DNA from 2 places in the Methylobacterium sp. BE186 genome. Region 1 is predicted to be linked to the other one. Evidence: predicted binding sites of a transcription regulator. Region 1 holds the regulator's gene; the other holds the start of a gene.
What was found. Region 1 encodes LexA, which represses DNA repair genes until DNA is damaged. Its sites were predicted from a motif close to TGTTCNNNNTGTGTTCNG; they were not measured.
Positions count from the first base shown of each region.

Region 1 (8,797 bases):
TCACGGCGAGCGCGTGGATCGTCGCGTCGGTGTCGCGGGCGCTGGCGACCGCCGTGCCGGCGATCTCCGCCGAGCGGGAGACCTGCTGCGTGATCTCCTGGATCGAGGTCGAGAGTTCCTCCGTTGCGGTCGCGACGGTCTGGACGTTGCTCGAGGTCTGGCCGGCCGCCGCGGCCACGGTGACCGCCTGCCGGTTCGTCTGCTCGGCGATGCCCGTCATGGAATGGGCGGTGGCCTCCATCTCGGTCGCGGCCGCCGTGAGGCTGTCGGTGAGGCTGCCAGCCTCGCGCTCGAAAGCCTGGGTCAGTCCGTCGAGGCGCTCGGCCCTGCGCATCTTCGCGGCGTCCTCGTCGGCCTGGATCGCGGCGAGGCGCCGCGCCTCGAGCGCGTTCTCCTTGAAGATGGTGAGCGCCCGCGCCAGGGCGCCGATCTCGTCCCGGCGCTGGGCGCCCTCGACGGCGACGTCCAGATCGCCGGCCGCGAGCGCGCCCATCGCTGCGGTCATGCGCCCGAGCGGACGCCCGATCGCGCCGATCACGATGGCGGCGGCGAGGCCGAGGGCGACGACGAGGCCGCTTCCCGCCGCAACCATGAATTCCAGGGACGCGCGGCTCGCGGTCTCCTCCGCCTGCGCCCGGGCATCGGCAAGCTCCCGGCCGATGGCCTCCATCCGCTGCGCGACGCGCTCGCTGATGGCTCGGCGGGCCGGCGACGCCTCGTTCTGCGCGACGGCCATGGCAGCCTTGTCCTCCCCCTTGAGGCCGAGCGCGGTCGAACGATCGAGGATGATGAAATACCCGTCGATGAGCGAGCGGATTTCCTGGTTCATCGCCCGGCGTTCAGGGGTGTTGGCGAGGGCCGTCAGCTTGTCCATCGCCGCGACGACCCCAGCCTTCGCCTTGTCCTGGCGCATCTTGTAGCCCCCGATCTTCTCGGGGTCGCTCTCGATGATGATGTTGCGGTTCTGAAGCGCCGCCTCCGTGAGATCGACCGCGAGGCGAAGGACGTTCTCCTGCCGCGCCACCTGGACGTCGATCAGGCCGTCGATCTGCCGAGACAGGCCGGAGAGCGCTGAGCGCGCGAAGACGACGACGCCGAGCGTGACGACCAGCGAGATCGCGAGGGGGATCGCGATCTTCCCCAGGAGCTTCACATTGTCCAAGCCTCGCATAACCGCCTCTCCAAGGTCCGACTAGCTCCTATGAAGTGGGGCCTTCATGGTTAAACATCGATTAAATCTCGGTCTTGGCCGTCATAATGGCCAATGTTCGCCAATCAGACGCGTGATTGACGGCCCATTTGAGCTCAACCCCTGTCGACGAACTCCATCTTGAACTGAATGTGCTCAAAACGTCGTCGATGGAAGCGGCACAGCGTCCGCTGTGCGGCGCCGACACTTGACCGGCGCGGCCCGAGGCCTCAAGTCCCTGATCCATGAAGCCGGCCGCGCAATCCGACGTCCTCGTGATCGACAATTACGACTCGTTCACTTGGAATCTCGTGCACCTGATCGGCCCGCTCTGCGGATCGATCTCGGTCGTGCGCAACGACGCGCTCGCCGTCGAGGAGGTCCGGGCGCGCAAGGCCGACGCGGTGATCCTGTCGCCGGGCCCCTGCACGCCGAACGAGGCGGGGATCTGCCTCGACGTGATCCGCGAACTGTCCGCCGACACGCCGATCTTCGGTGTGTGTCTGGGACTGCAGGCGATCGGGCAGGCCTTCGGCGGCGACGTCGTTCGGGCGCCCGCGCCGATGCACGGCAAGGTCTCGACCATCGAGCACGGCGCCACCGGCGTCTTCCGCGGCATCAACGGGCCGCTCCAGGCCACCCGGTACCACTCCCTCGTCGTCGATCGCGCCGGCTGCCCCGGCGATCTCGCCGTGACGGCCGAGGCCGACGGGCTGATCATGGGGTTGGAGCACCGGTCGCGGCCGGTCCACGGCGTGCAGTTCCATCCCGAGAGCATCCTCTCGCAGCATGGAACGCAGATCCTGCGCAATTTCCTGGAGATCGCCGCGGCCTGGAACGCGGAGCGTGACAAGCGCGCGCACGACGTGCATTGACGCGTCAGACCGGGACGCGCCGACGCGCGGCGCGCCCGCATCGGCAGACCGCGTCCGGCGCATGGAATCCTTCAAGCACCCCCTGGCCAAGGTCGCCTCAGGGCAGTCCTTGAGCCGCGACGAGGCGCGCGCCGCCTTCGACGACCTCCTCTCCGGCGATGTGACGCCGGTCCAGGCGGCGGCCTTCCTCGTCGCGCTGAAGGTCCGCGGCGAGACGGTCGAGGAGATCACGGGCGCCGTGGAGGCCATGCGCGCCCGGATGCTCCCGGTCGCCTCCGTCCCGGGTGCCGTCGACATCGTCGGCACCGGCGGCGACCATTCCGGCAGCTACAACGTCTCGACGCTGGCGGCGATCGTCACGGCCGCCTGCGGCGTGCCGGTCGCCAAGCACGGCAATCGCGCCGCGACCTCGCGCTCGGGCGCCGCGGACGTGCTGGCCTCCCTGGGCGTGAAGCTCGGCCTCGACCCGGCGGGCCTCGGCCGCTGCCTCGATCAGGCCGGCCTCTGCTTCATGTTCGCGCAGACGCATCACGGCGCCATGCGCCACGTCGCGCCCGTGCGCTCGCAACTGCCGGTGCGCACCATCTTCAACCTGCTCGGCCCCCTCTCGAATCCGGCGGGCGTCACGCACCAGCTTCTCGGCGTCTCGACGCCGGACTGGGCGGAGCCGCTGACCCGGGTGCTCTCGGCGCTCGGAAGTCGCCGGGTCTGGACCGTGCACGGCTCGGACGGGCTCGACGAGATCACCGTGACGGGGCCGACCGCCGTCGTGGCCCTGGAGGACGGGCACATCACCCGCTTCCGCATCGATCCGCGCGAGGTCGGCCTGACGCTCGCGACCCTCGAGGATCTGCGGGGGGGCGATCCGGACCACAATGCCCGCGCCCTCGCCTCCGTCCTCGACGGAGCCCGCAACGCCTACCGGGACATCGCCGTTCTCAATGCTGGGGCCGGCCTCGTGGTCGCGGGGGCCGCTCCGACGCTCGGCGAGGGCGTCGCGCGCGCGGATGCGGCCATCGCCAGCGGGGCGGCCCGGGCGACGCTCGCCCGCCTCGTCGAGGTTTCGAACGCCTGAGGGATGCCGATGTCCGAGACCGCAACCACGGGCGCCACGGGACAGACCGTCCTGGCCCGCATCGAGGCCTATAAGCGGCGCGAGATCGCCGAGGCGAAGCTGCGGGTCTCCGAGTCGGAACTGGAGGCGCGCGCCGCCGCACAATCCCCGCCCCGGGGCTTCGCGGACGCGATCGGCGCCCATATCGCGGCCGGTCGCCCCGCCCTCATCGCGGAGGTGAAGAAGGCCTCGCCCTCGAAGGGGCTGATCCGGGCCGATTTCAACCCGGCGGCGCTGGCTGAAGCCTACGAGGCCGGCGGCGCGACCTGCCTCTCGGTGCTGACCGACGAGCCGTCCTTCCAGGGGCGCCCCGAATATCTCGTGGAGGCGCGGGCCGCCTGCGCCCTGCCGGTGCTGCGCAAGGACTTCATGTTCGAGCCCTATCAGGTGCTCGAAGCGCGGGCATGGGGCGCGGATTGCGTGCTCGCGATCATGGCCTGCCTCGACGACGAGGAGGCGGCGGCGATCGTGGAGGCGGCGCACGACCTCGGCATGGACGTTCTGGTGGAGGTGCACGACGCCGAGGAGCTGGAGCGGGCGATTCCGCTCGGCACGCGTCTCATCGGCATCAACAACCGCAACCTGAAGACCTTCGAGGTCTCCTTCGAGACCGCGATCCGCCTCGCGCCCGGCATCCCGAAGGACCGCATTCCCGTCGCCGAGAGCGGCATCGCCAGCCATGCGGACGTGGTCCGCCTCGCGGAGAACGGCCTCAACACGGTTCTCGTCGGCGAGAGCCTGATGCGGCAGGCGAACCTGACGGAGGCGACGCGCAGCCTCCTGTTCGGCGAGACGGCGTGACCCGGACCCGCGGATGACCGGCCTCACCCATCTCGACGCCACCGGCGCGGCCAACATGGTCGACGTCACCGACAAGGCCGCGACCACCCGCACGGCGCTGGCGGAAGGGGCCGTGGTGATGCTTCCCGAGACGCTCAGGCTCATCCGGGAGGGGGACGCGAAGAAGGGCGACGTGATCGGCACCGCGCGCCTTGCCGGCATCATGGCGGCCAAGCGCACGCACGAGTTGATCCCGCTCTGCCATCCCCTCCTGCTCTCGAAGGTCCACGTGACCTGCGAGGTCGATGAAGCGCTCCCCGGCCTTCGGCTCACCGCGGAGGTGCGCGTGCAGGGTCCGACCGGCGTCGAGATGGAAGCGCTGACCGCGGTCTCGATCGCCTGCCTCACCGTCTACGACATGGTGAAGGCGGTCGATCGCGGCATGCGCATCGAGGGCATCCGGCTGCTCGCCAAGGATGGCGGCCGCTCGGGCAGCTATCGCGCGAAAGCCGGCGCGTGAGCGGCCTCCTGCCCGTCGCGGAGGCGCTGGGGCGCATCCTCTCCAGCGTGTCCCGGCCCGTCGAGGCGGAGCGCCTCGGGATCGCCGCCGCAGCCGGGCGGACGCTCGCGGAACCGGTCGCCGCGCTGCGCACGCAGCCGCCCTTCCCGGCCTCCGCGATGGACGGCTACGCCGTGCGCGGCGCCGACCTCGCCGGCATCCCCGCCCGGCTGCGGCTCGTCGGCACGAGCGCCGCCGGACATGGCTATGCCGGCCGGGTCGGCCCCGGCGAGGCCGTGCGCATCTTCACCGGCGCGCCCGTGCCGGAGGGAGCCGACGTGATCCTGATCCAGGAGAACGCGGAGGCCGAGGGCGACACGGTGACCGCGCGGGAAGGCGTATCCGCGGGCCGCTTCGTCCGGCCCGCCGGACTCGATTTCCGGGAAGGCGACGCGCTCCTGCAGGCGGGCGAGAGCCTCGACGCGCGCCGGCTCGCGCTCGCCGCCGCGGCCGGCCACGCGGAGGTCGCCGTGCGACGCCGTCCCCGGGTCGCGATCCTCGCCACCGGCGACGAGTTGGTGGCGCCGGGGGCGCCGGTCGCCTGGGACCAGATCGTCGCCTCGAACGCGCTCGCGCTCGCCGCTCTCGCCCGCGCGGCCGGAGCGGACCCGATCGACCTCGGCATCGCGGGCGACAGCCTGCCGGCGCTGGAGGACGCGATCCGCCGGGCCCGCGAGGTGCGCGCAGACCTGTTCGTCACCCTCGGCGGCGCGTCGGTCGGCGACCACGACCTCGTGCAATCGACGCTCGCCCGCGAGGGGCTCGAACTCGGCTTCTGGCGCGTCGCGCTGCGACCCGGCAAGCCGCTGATGCATGGCCGGCTCGGCGAGATGCTGGTCATCGGCCTGCCGGGCAACCCGGTCTCGGCCATCGTCTGCGGGATGCTCTTCGTGGTCCCGGCGATCCGCGCGCTCGTCGGAGATCCGCGGGCGGGTGCCGACCGCGACGAGCCGGCGACGCTCGGCCGCGATCTGCCGGCGAATGACGGCCGGGCCGACTACATGCGGGCCCGCCTCGACACGGCGCCCGATCGTCTGCCGGTCGCGCATCCCGAGGCGCGGCAGGATTCCTCGATGCTCTCGGTGCTCGGTCAAGCCGAGGCCCTTCTCGTGCGCCCGCCGCACGCGCCGGCCGCGAAGGCTGGCGAATCCTGCCGCATCCTGCGTCTCGACCGCTCGATCCTCTGATCTCGATCAGTATCGCCAAGCTGCGCTTGCGGAACACTTGCGGAACGTTTAACGTGTTCGCGCTTTGTTTCCGCGACCGCCCGCCGCGTCGCCCCGAGAGATGAGACTGCCCCATGCTGACGCGTAAACAGCTGGATCTGCTCCGCTTCATCCAGCAGCGGATGCGCGAGAGCGGCGTCCCGCCGTCTTTCGATGAGATGAAGGATGCCCTCGATCTCAAGTCGAAATCCGGCATCCACCGCCTCATCACGGCGCTTGAGGAGCGCGGCTTCCTGCGCCGCCTGCCGAACCGGGCACGGGCGATCGAGGTGATCCGCATGCCCGAGAGCCTCGGCCAGCCGGCCGGGTCGGGCAGCGAGGTGCGCCGCTTCACGCCGAGCGTCGTCGAGGGCGGCCGCACGCGGGCGCCGGCCGCGAAGCTGCCGACGACGCAGGCGACCGACGAGAACGGCCGCGCCATGACGATCCCCGTGATGGGGCGGATCGCGGCGGGCACGCCGATCTCGGCGATCCAGAACCAGAGCGCGTCGATCACCCTGTCGCCGGATTTCCTGGCGGGCGGCGAGCATTACGCGCTCGAGGTGCGCGGCGACTCGATGATCGAGGCCGGCATCCTCGACGGCGACCTCGTGGTGATCCGCAAGCAGGACACGGCCAACACGGGCGACATCATCGTGGCCCTCATCGACGACGAGGAGGCGACGCTCAAGCGCCTGCGCCGCCGCGGCTCCTCGATCGCCCTCGAGGCCGCGAATCCGTCCTACGAGACCCGCGTGCTCGGTCCCGACCGGGTCCGCATCCAGGGACGCCTCGTCAGCCTCGTGCGCCGCTACTGAAGCGATTCGGGGCCCGTCTCCGCAGACGCGGCACCCTCCTCCGGAGCGGCCTCGTCCGGGCTTGCCCGAGCGGTCGGAGAGCCCGGAATCTGCTGGGCGCGCGGCGCCGCGGCCGGGCGCCAGGGCGAGGATCCACCGAGACCGCGGGCCGTCGAGACGATTGGGCCGGAACCGGTGAGGCGGATCGCGACGGCGCCAGACCGCGCAAGATAGGCGCGGTCGATGACGAGCCCCGCCGCGCAGCCCGGCGGGGCGACTTGCGACGTGATGACGATGTCGGCGCGCGCGCAATCCTCGGTGAGCGCGCGCTTGTCACGCGCCAGCGCGATCCGGCGCCCGTCGAAGGCCCGCAGGGTGCAGCCGAGCCGGTCGCAGCGTCCCCCTTCCCCGGCCTCCGACGCCTTCCGCGCATCGCCGTCCGCCTTCATCCACTGCTCGAGGACGAAGGAGGAGGGCCGGCCAAGAGCGACGAGACGGCCCTCCTCGCCCCGCACCGCCGCGCCCCTCCCCTCGCGATCGATGAAGATGTCCTGGCGCTCGGGCGATGCGGCCAGGAGGAGGCCGAGGCCGAGCGGCACCACGCACAGGCATCGCAGGCGCGAGGCGGGTAGGACCGCGACGAGGAGGCCGGCGGCCAGCAGCGCGAGAGCGCCCGTGCCGAAGGCCGGCACCCCGACATTCGCCTGCCCGAGACCGCCGATCCAGCCCGAGATCGCGAGCATGCCGCGCACCGCCTGCCCCATCAGCCACCAGACCGGCTGATCGAGCGCGAACGGGTAGGCGAGGATCCCGAGCACCGCGGCCGGCATCACCACGAGGGAGACGAGCGGCAGCGTGAGGGCGTTGCCGACGAGGCCGAAGGGCTGGATCGTCTGGAAATGGTAGGTCGCGAAGGGGGCTGTGGCGATCTGCGCCACGAGCGTCGTCAGCAAGGTGCCGATCACGGCGCCCGCGGCCAGGGCGACGGACCGCCCGACCGGCCCGGCGCCCTCGCGCCGGAAGAGGCGCCCGTCGATGAAGCGGGCGCAGGCGATCAGGCCGGCCACCGCCCCGAACGACATCTGGAAGCTCGGGCCGAGCAACGCCTCGGGCTCGCGGGCGAGCGCCACGAGGGCGGCGAGCGCGAGGTTGCGCATGCTCAGGGCCGGGCGGTCGACGAGGATCGCGCCGAGCATGATCAGGGTCATGATCAGAGCCCGCTCGGCGGCGACGTCCCAACCGGAGAACGCACAATAGGCGGTGACGCCCACCATCGCGAAGCCGGACGCGATCTTCTTGATCGGCCACAGCAGGGCGCAATGCGGCACCAGCGCCAGCGCGGAGCGCACCAGCCAGAAGACGACGCCGGCCGCGAGCACCATGTGCAGGCCGGAGATCGAGACGACGTGGTAGATGCCCGCCGCCCGCAGCACGTCGTTGGTCTCCGGTGCGATGAGGCCGCGCTTGCCCGTCACCAGCGCGGCGGCCACGGCGCCGGCCTGCCCCCGTTCGCGTCGGTGATGCGCCGCGTGAGCGCGTTGCGCGCGTCGTCGATGCCGGCCGCGAGGCGAAGGGCGAGAGGCAGGGGCTCGGGCGGTGACCTCACCTCGATCGTCCCGACGAGGGAGCCCACGGCGCCGATGCCGCGGAAATAGGCGTCGCGCCCGAAATCGTAGCCGCCGGGACGCGCCGGCTCGGGCGGCGGCAGGAGGCGCGCCTTGGCCGCGATGAAATCGCCGGGCTTCAGGGCCTGCCGGGTCCGGTAGGTCACGCGCACCCGCAAGGGGCGCGCTTCGGGTGCCAGGGTTCCGAAGCTCGTGAGGCGCACCACGAGGCGCGCGCCCTCCTCCCGCTCGTCGAGGGCCTCGATCAGCCCCGTGAGGGGCGCGATGGTGGTCCGCGCGAGGATCGGGCCGGAAACGCGGGCGACGCGCCACGCCGCCGCCCCGAAGCCGAGGAAGGCGGCGGCGAGCGCGAGCGTCAGCGCGAGCGCGGCGGGCCTCGCACCGAGGACGGGCGTCAGCGCAAGGCACAGGCCGGCGGCGATGGGCGCGGCGGCGAGCGCCGGCTCGCCGTCGGTGAGAGCGAAATAGACGAGGATGCCCGTCCCGAAGGCGACCGCGAGCCAGGGAAACAGGCGCCGTTGCCCCGCCTCCTGCGCCAGCTCCGCGCCCACCCAGCCGCGGAGTGCCGGTACCCACAGGCCAGGAGCGAGCAGGCGCCCAGGCGCGCGGATCGCGACGATCCCCTTCCCTGCCGCCCCCTGCGCCATCCTTTG
Region 1 is NZ_JAVDVV010000011.1:72,244-81,040, forward strand. Features, by position in the region: gene J2X36_RS13510 (methyl-accepting chemotaxis protein) at 1-1,171, opposite strand, end outside; gene J2X36_RS13515 (aminodeoxychorismate/anthranilate synthase component II) at 1,435-2,064, shown strand; gene trpD (anthranilate phosphoribosyltransferase) at 2,126-3,139, shown strand; gene trpC (indole-3-glycerol phosphate synthase TrpC) at 3,149-3,979, shown strand; gene moaC (cyclic pyranopterin monophosphate synthase MoaC) at 3,993-4,478, shown strand; gene glp (gephyrin-like molybdotransferase Glp) at 4,475-5,704, shown strand; gene lexA (transcriptional repressor LexA) at 5,818-6,540, shown strand; partial or broken gene J2X36_RS13545 (ComEC/Rec2 family competence protein) at 6,534-8,791, opposite strand.

Region 2 (8,797 bases), on a different contig from region 1:
CATCGATGAAGCGGGAGGGAATGGTCGAGGACCAGAGGCCGTGGATCCGGCGATTGACCGCGAAGGACAGCTTGGCGCGCTTGCGCGCCCGGGTCAGGCCGACATGGGCGAGGCGTCGCTCCTCCTCGAGCCCGGCGCGGCCGCTCTCGTCGATGGCGCGCTGGTTGGGGAACAGGCCGTCCTCCCAGCCGGGCAGGAACACGGTGTCGAACTCCAGCCCCTTGGCGGCGTGCAGCGTCATCAGGCTGACGCGCTCGGCGCCTTCCGCCTCGCTCGCATCCATGACGAGGGCGACGTGCTCCAGGAACCCCGCGAGGTCCGGGAATTCCTCCATGGAGCGCACGAATTCCTTGAGGTTCTCGAGCCGCCCCGCGGCGTCGGCCGAGCGGTCCTTCTGCCACATCTCGGTGTAGCCGGATTCCTCCAGGATGGTCTGCGCCACCTCCGAATGCGGCATCGTCTCGACGGCCCGCGCCCAGCGCGAGAAGCTCTCGACGAGGGCGCGCAGCGTCGAGCGCACGCGCGGCTTCAGCTCGTCGGTCTCGATGAGCCGGCGCGCGGAGAGCAGCAGCGGAATCCGCTCGGCGCGGGCATAGGCGTGGAGCTGCTGCAGCGTCGCGTCGCCGAGGCCCCGCTTCGGCGTGTTGATGATGCGCTCGAAGGCGAGGTCGTCGGCGGGGTTGGCGGTGGCGCGCAGGTAGGCCAGCGCGTCGCGGATCTCGGCCCGCTCGTAGAAGCGCGGGCCGCCGATCACCCGGTAGGGCAGCCCGAGCTGCACGAAGCGATCCTCGATCTCGCGCATCTGGGCGGAGATCCGCACCAGCACGGCGATCTCGGAGAGGGGATGCTTCCGGACCTGCAGAGATTCGATCGATTCGGCGAGCATCCGCGCCTCCTCCTCCGAATCCCAGGCACCGGTGACCGTGACGCGCTCGCCCGCCTCGTCCTCCGTGCGCAGGGTCTTGCCGAGCCGCCCCTCGTTCTTGGCGATCAGCCCCGAGGCGGCCGCGAGGATATGGCCGGTCGACCGGTAATTGCGCTCGAGCCGCACCACGGCCGCGCCCGGAAAATCGTGCTCGAAGCGCAGGATGTTGTCGACCTCGGCCCCGCGCCAGCCGTAGATCGACTGGTCGTCGTCGCCGACGCAGGCGACGTTGCGGTGGCCCTGCGCCAGGAGCCGAAGCCAGAGGTACTGGGCGACGTTGGTGTCCTGGTACTCGTCGACGAGGATGTAGCGGAAGCGATGCTGGTAATTTTCCAGCACGTCCGGGTTCTCGCGCCAGAGCTTGAGGCAGAGCAGCAGCAGGTCGCCGAAATCGACGGCGTTCAGCGTCGCGAGGCGGGCCTGATAGGCGGTGTAGAGGGCGCCGCCCTTGCCGAAGGCGAAGGCTCCGGCCTCTCCCGGCGGCACCTGCTCGGGCGCGAGGCCCCGGTTCTTCCAGCCGTCGATGGCGGACGCGAGCGCCCGCGCCGGCCAGCGCTTCTCGTCGATGTTCTGGTCGGCGATGACCTGCTTCATCAGGCGGAGCTGGTCGTCGGTGCCGAGGATCGTGAAGTCGGATTTCAGCCCGACGAGTTCGGCGTGGCGACGCAGGATCTTGGTGCCGATGGCGTGGAAGGTGCCCAGCCAGGGCATGCCCTCGCCGGCCGGCCCGATCAGCGCGCCGATGCGCGCCTTCATCTCGCGGGCCGCCTTGTTGGTGAAGGTCACCGCGAGGATGTCGTAGGGGCGCGCCTTTCCCGTCGCGATGAGATGGGCGATTCGGGTCGTCAGCACCCGGGTCTTGCCCGTGCCGGCGCCCGCCAGCACGAGGACGGGCCCATCCGTCGTCTCGACGGCGCGGCGCTGCTCGGGGTTGAGCCCTTCGAGATAGGGTGAGCTGCCGGGCCTCAGGGCGGCCATGGCCCGGGCCGCGATCGAGGTGGGGGCGGAATCGGGCTGCGGCCCGGGCGCCGCCGCCGCATCGGAGTGCTTCTGCATCGCCCCTCACTGGACCAAAACGCGAACGGCGTCGAGGGTGCCGAGGTCGCCGGATGGGTCCCGACACCGGAACTTGCGCGTCTGCTGCCGCGTCGTCACATCAACCCAAGCCTTTGACCGAACAGGGACACACCCGCCATGCGTGCCGCGCCCCTCGCCCTCCTCGTTCTCGCCGCCGCCACGCCCGCCCTCGCGCAAGGATCGCCGAGTTCCAACCTCAACAGCATCAACAACTCGCTCTCGCAGCAGAGCCAGACCCGTCAGCTGCGCCAGCAGCAGCAGAGCGACACCGCGAACACCCGCATGGAGATGCGGCGCAACGACATGTTCCGGCAGAACCCGGCGCCAGGGCCGGCCATCGTGGTGCCGCGGCGCTGAGACCGCGGATTTCTGCCGAGCGGAGGGAGCCACATTCCGCTCCGGCTGCGCGGGCTCGTGCGATTGGACGGGCGGCCCGGCTCGGCTACGGTGCCCCGCGCGGGAGCCCGCCGCCGGAGCGGGGCGTGAGGCGGAACAAGAACGGTGCGTGATATCCTGACCGCTCTTGCCGGGGCCGTCGTTCTGATCCTCGTCGCGGCGCTCGCCGTTCCGCCCTTCGTCGACTGGCAGAGCCAGCGCGCCGCTGTCGATGGGGCCATCGCCCGTTCGCTCGGCCTGCCCGCCCGCAGTGAGGGGCGGGTTGCCGTGCGCCTGCTGCCCTCGCCGCGCCTGCGCCTCGACCGTCTGCATCTCGGGGAAGGAGCCGACAAGCCGTCCCTCGACGCGCGTTTCGTAAGCGCGGAGATCGCGCTCGCCCCGCTCCTCAAGGGTGAGATCCGCTTCACGGAAACCGAGATCGGGCGCGCCGAGATCAAGCTGCCCGTCGGGGAGAGCGACGCCCTGCTGGTGCCCGCGGATTTCGGGGAGGCTCTGCGCGCGCGCGATCTCGCGATCGAGGACCTGCGCGTCCGCCAGCTTCTCCTCACCACGGTCGTGCCGGCGACCGGCCGGACCGACCAGATCCAGGCCGAGTCCCTGAGCCTGCAGGCGCCCTCGCTCTTCGGCCCCTGGCGGATCGAGGGCGCGAGCGGGGGTGTCCCGTTCCGGCTCGTGTCCGGCGAGCCGGCCGCGGACGGGAGCGTCATGCTGAAGCTCTCGGGCGGCGGCGACACGCAACCCCGTTTCGAGGCCGACATGCGCCTCGCCTTCGCGCCGGCCGCCTCCTCCCCCGGCGACGATGGCCCGCGCCCGCTGATTCCCGAGGCGGAGGGCTCGGCTCGGCTCATCGTGGGGCCGCCCGTCCAGGCCGCCGGCGCCTACCTGCCCTTCAGCCTCGGCGGCAAGTTCACGGCCCAGGGCTCGCGGGTCAGGTTCGAGGGGGTCAATGCCGAGATCGACCCGGGCGGACAGGCGATCCGCCTCGCGGGTACGGGCCAGATCGATCTCCGGGCGTGGCGGGCCGGTCTCTCGCTGGAGGCGCGCCGGGTCGATCTCGACGCCTTCCTCCTGTCGAGCGCGGGGCAGGCCCTGCTCGCCCGCGGCCTGCCGAAGGGCGGCACGGGGCTGCCCGTGATGGTCGACCTCGATCTCGGCATCGAGAATCTGAACCTCGGCCTCGACGAGTGGTCGGGCGTCCGGCTCGCCGGCACGCTCGACCGCACGGGCGGCCTGCTCCTGCGCCGCTTCCAGGCGACGGCGCCGGGCGCCGCGGCACTCGCGGCGAGCGGCGAGTTCGACACAGAGCCGAGCCTCCGCTTCAACGGCGACGTCTCCCTGCGTGTGGCGGCCTCGGACGGGTTCGGCCGCTACCTGCGCAAGCTCGGGCTCGGCGGCCCCGCCGCCGCCGTGATGGATGGCCGGCCGATCCAGGCGAGCGCCGACGTCTCGGCCACCGCTCCCGACCTCTCGCTGCGCAACCTTCGGCTCGACCTCGGCGGTGCCCAGGTGACGGGCATCGCCCGCTACACGAAAGGCGGCGGCGATACCCGCGGCCGCTTCGACGCGCAGATCAAGGCGCGCGGCATCGACATCGCCGGCTTGCCTTCGCTCACCGGTGCGCTCGCGGGCCTCCAGGGCCACGATCTAGGGCTGACGATCCAGGCCCGCGACGTGCGCTACGGACCGGCCGGCGCAAACTCGGGCAACGGCACCATCGCGGCGAGCATCCAGTCGGACGGGTCGAGCCTCGTCGTCGACAGCCTCGATGTCACCGACCTCGCCGGCGCCAACGCCAAGCTGTCCGGCCGCATCGCGCCGGACGGGTCGGGCCGGATCGCGGGGCGCGTCACCGCACCCGTGGCCGCCCCGCTGCTGGCCCTTCTCGACCGGGTCTGGGTCGCGGAGTCGCGGCTGATCCCGGATTTCCTGCGTATGGGCGCCCTCGACCTCGACGTCACGGCCGAGCGGCAGGCAGGCGAGGCGGAGGCCCTGCGCACGGTGGCGAAGGGCCGGGCGGGCGGCGGCACCCTCGACGCCTCGCTGCTCAGCCGGGCCGGGCACGTCGAGAACCTCGACATCGCCCTCGGCACGCCGAAGGCCGGCCTCTGGTTCGGGCGTGAGGACCCCGCCCTGAACCGGCCTGCCACCCTCACGCTGAGCGGCCGCCAGGTCGCGGGCGGCACCGACCTCGGCATCGATGCGAGAGGCGAGATCGCGGGCATCAGCCTCGCGACGCGCCGGCCGTTGGTGCTCGCGGCCGAGGGAGGACCGCCCTCGGGGGGCGCCGTGCGGGTGGAGACGGCCGACCTGCGGCCCGCCGTCGCGCTCCTCGGAGCGGGAACCCTCCCGGAGGCTTGGCCGGCCGCGCTGACCCTCGACCTCGGCCGGGCCGGGGACGATGCGCGGATCGCGATCGACGGACAGGTCGCGGGCGGCACCCTCAGCGCCAGCCTGACCCGAGCCCCGGAGGGTGAGGTCGCGGGCTCGGCGAGGGTGTCCCGCCTCTCCCTCCCCAGGATCGCCGATCTCCTCGTGATGCCGCCCGCTCCCTCGGGCGGCCGCCCGGCAGAGGCCGAGGGCGGCTGGACGAGCCGGCCCTTCGCCTCCCCCCCGCCGAACCTGCCGCGTCTCGGCCTCGAGATGCGGGTCGAGACCCTCGATCTCGGCCGCGGCCTCGCAGCCACGGGGACGGCGTTCAAGCTCGGCATGGCCGATGGCGCCCTTAGCCTGAGCGACCTGACGGGCCAGTTGGCCGAGGGGCGCCTCTCCGGTTCCGTCACCCTATCCCGCCAGGGGCCGGCCGCTGCGGTCTCGGGGGAGGGGCGTCTCGAGGGGGCGTCGCTCCGCGCGCTCTCGCCGGACAGCGCGATCGAGGGGCGCCTCGGCGCCGCGCTCCGCTTCGGCACCAGCGGCGACAGCCAAGCCGCCCTCGTCTCCAACCTCTCCGGCAGCGGCGAGGTGCGGTTCGCAGATCTCGTGGTTCCGGCGATCGACCCCGGTGCTCTCGGGCGGGCCCTCGGGCGCGGGCTCGCCGAGGACGACCCACTGCGCGACGGACGCCTGCAGGCGCTCGTCGCGGAGGAATTGTCGGCCGCCCCCGCCCGCAGCCGCGGTTCCGCCTCGGCGGCTGCGACCGTCATCGGCGGCGTGGTGCGGGCAGGGCCCGTCGATCTCGACCTCGGTCCCGCCCGCTGGCGCGGGACGCTCAGCGTCGATCTGCGCACCGCGCGGCTCGAAGCCCGCGGCGCACTCACCGGCGGAGAGGTTCCGAAGGGCTGGACAGGCGGTCCGCTGACGGTGCAGCTCGGCCTCGCAGGTGCTCTGCCTGCACCCGAGTGCGTCCTCGACGTCGGCGGACTGTCGAACGGCCTCGCGGCGGTAGTGCTGCAGCGGGAACTCGAGAAGATCGAGCTGTTCGAGGCCGATCAATCCGAGCGCCAGCGCCGCCGCGCGCGGATCGAGATGGATCGGGCCCGCGCCGCCGCGCTGAAGGCCGCCGCGGACAAGGCGGCGGCGGAGAAGGCGGCCGCCGAGAAGGCCGCTGCCGAGGAGGCGGCGCGTCAGGCGAGGCAGCGCGCCCAGCAGGCCGCCGCGGAGGAGGCCGCCCGGCAGGCCCGTGCCCGCGAGGCGGAGGATGCGGCCCGCCGCACCCGCAGCGATGCGGAGGGGCCGCCGCCGGCCGAGCCGCCCCTCGACATCCGGCCGCCTGCGGCGCAGCCGTGAGCCCTGCCACGACGATGTTCGCCGCAGACCTTTTCGACATCGCCCCCGACCTCGCCGCCGTCGAGGGCGATCCCGCAGGCCAAAGCCCTCACGCCCGAGCGACGGACAGAAGGGCGAAGGCGTAGATCAGGCCGACTTCCTCCAGCCGGTCGAAGCGGCCCGCGGCGCCGCCGTGGCCGGCCTCCATGTTGGTGCGCATGAGCACCGGTCCGCCCCCCGTCATGGTAGCCCGCAGCCGCGCGACCCATTTAGCCGGCTCCCAGTAGGTGACGCGGGGGTCGGTGAGGCCGGCGAGCGCCAGGATGGCGGGGTAGCTCTTAGCCGCCACGTTGTCATAGGGCGAGTAGGCCAGGATCGTCTCGAAGGCCCCTTCGCTCTCGCCCGGATTGCCCCATTCGGGCCATTCGGGCGGGGTGAGCGGCAGGTCGCCGTCGAGCATCGTGTTGAGCACGTCGACGAAGGGCACATCCGCGATGATGCCGGCGAAGAGCTCCGGCGCGAGGTTGGCCACCGCCCCCATCAGCATGCCGCCGGCGCTGCCGCCATGCGCCACGATCCGTCCCTCCGCCGTGTAGCCCTCGGCCGCGAGCGCCCTGGCGCAGGCCACGAAATCGCTGAAGGTGTTCGGCTTCTTCTCGCGCTTGCCGTCGAGGTACCAGCGCCAGCCCTTCTCGGTGCCGCCCCGGATATGGGCGATGGCGTAGACGAAGCCGCGGTCGACCAGCGAGAGAAGGTTCGTCCGAAAGGAGGCCGGCATCAGGGTGCCGTAGGAGCCGTAGCCGTAGAGCAGGAGCGGCGCGGTGCCGTCGAGGGGAAGGTCGCGCCGGTGCAGCAGCGAGATCGGCACCTGCTCGCCGTCCGGGGCCGTGGCGAAGACGCGCCGCGTCACGTAGGCCGCCGGGTCGTGCCCGCTCGGCACCTCCTGGCGCTTGCGCAATTGCCGGGCGCGGGTGACGCAATCGTAGTCGTAGGTCTCGGCGGGCGTCGTCATCGAGGAGTAGGTGAAGCGGATCACCGCCGTCTCGAACTCGTGGCCGGGCTGGAGGCCCAGCGAGTAGGCCTCCTCCGCGAAGGCCACCGCGTGCTCCTGCCCCTGCATGTCGCGCACGATGATGCGGGGCCGCGCGTTCTCGATCTCGAGCCGCACGAGGTGGCCGCCGATCACGTGCTGGTGGCGGATCATCACGCCCGCCCGGTGGGGGATCAGGTCGCGCCAGTTCGCGCGGCCCGGCGCGTCAAGGCGCGTCGTCGCGATCTTGAAGTCCTCGGCGCCGTCGGCGTTCGTCAGGATGAAGAGGTGCTGGCCCCAATGCTCCACGGAGTAGATCAGCAGCGGCGTGCGGGGCTCGACGAGGATTGGCGCCCCGTCCGGCGCGGCCCGGTCGATCAGGCGCACCTCCGAGGTCTCGTGGTCGCTCGCCGTGATGGTGAGATAGGCCTTGGACTGCGTCGTTCCGATGTGAACGAAGTATCCTGAATCGGCCTCCTCGTAGATGATCGCGTCACTCTCCTGCGGGGTGCCGAGGCGGTGGTGCAGGACGCGGGCCGGACGGTGGTTCGCGTCGACGCCGACGTAGTAGAAGGAGGCGCCGTCCGCCGCCCAGACCGCCTCGCCCGAGGTCGCCTCGACGCGGTCGTCGAGATCCGCGTTCGTGGCGAGATCGCGCACACGAAGCGTGTAGAGTTCCGAGCCCTTGGTGTCCGCGCTCCAGGCGAGCCTGCCGTGATCGTCCGAATGGACCGCGGCGGCGAGCTCGAAGAAGGGCAGACCCTCGCCCTCCCGGTCGCCGTCGAGGAGGATCGTCTCGCCGGTCTCGCGCCCGTCCTCGTGGACCGCCTCCGCCGCCCCGCCCGTCAGCACGAGGAGGCTGCGCGGGCGCCGGCAGACGAGGGGGTGCTGCCCGCCCTCGCGGTGGCGCGTGTAGTAGGCGAAGGGCCCGTCGGGCTCGGGCACGCCGCTCTCGTCCTCCTTGATGCGCCCGCGCATCTCGGAGACCAGGGTCCGGCGCAGATCCGAGACCTCGCCGAGCATCGCCTCCGCGTAGGCGTTCTCGGCCTCCAGGTAGGCGCGGATGTCGGCGGGAAGGGCGGCCGGGTCCTTCAGGACGTCGCGCCAATTCTCGGCCTTGAGCCATGCGTAGTCGTCGGTGAGCGCACGCCCGTGCACCGTGAAGCCGTGCGGGCGGCGCTCGGCCGCGGGCGCTTCGGGGCGGGTGGTCGGGAACGTGCGGTCGGACGCCATGGCGGGTACCCAAGCGAGAACGGAGGGATGCGGAGGCGCGCCGCCGCACGGGCTGCATGTGCCGCGCCGGGCGGGAATCGGCAAGGCGTGGCGAGGGGCCCGGCGGGCGGATCTCGCCCGAGGCGCGGTGCCGATCGCTTCCGCGGGCTCAAGCCACTAAGCACCAGGCAATGCCGTTAAATTGAACTATCTTGCAGGAAAGTTGAGATCACGTATCCATGCATGGCCGCTCTGTCTTGCGACTGCATCTTGAATAGCATAGAACCAAGTTGTGGTGGGAGGGGCCACCACATTTCGAGAGCACTAGCGGGCTGAGCGACTGCGTCGGTAGACATTCGCAGGAGCTTGGGCAGCGTTCGCCTGTTTGAACGCTCCACGTCACTTCGGTGCCCGCATCGCGCCAGAGGAACCATTCCGACCATGAACGACACTGA
Region 2 is NZ_JAVDVV010000036.1:26,537-35,333, reverse strand. Features, by position in the region: gene J2X36_RS24610 (UvrD-helicase domain-containing protein) at 1-1,981, opposite strand, end outside; gene J2X36_RS24605 (hypothetical protein) at 2,120-2,359, shown strand; gene J2X36_RS24600 (AsmA-like C-terminal region-containing protein) at 2,504-6,121, shown strand; gene J2X36_RS24595 (S9 family peptidase) at 6,210-8,363, opposite strand; gene J2X36_RS24590 (MucR family transcriptional regulator) at 8,784-8,797, shown strand, end outside.
Region 2: the regulator LexA is predicted to act here: its motif matches at 1,992-2,009, upstream of J2X36_RS24610 (UvrD-helicase domain-containing protein).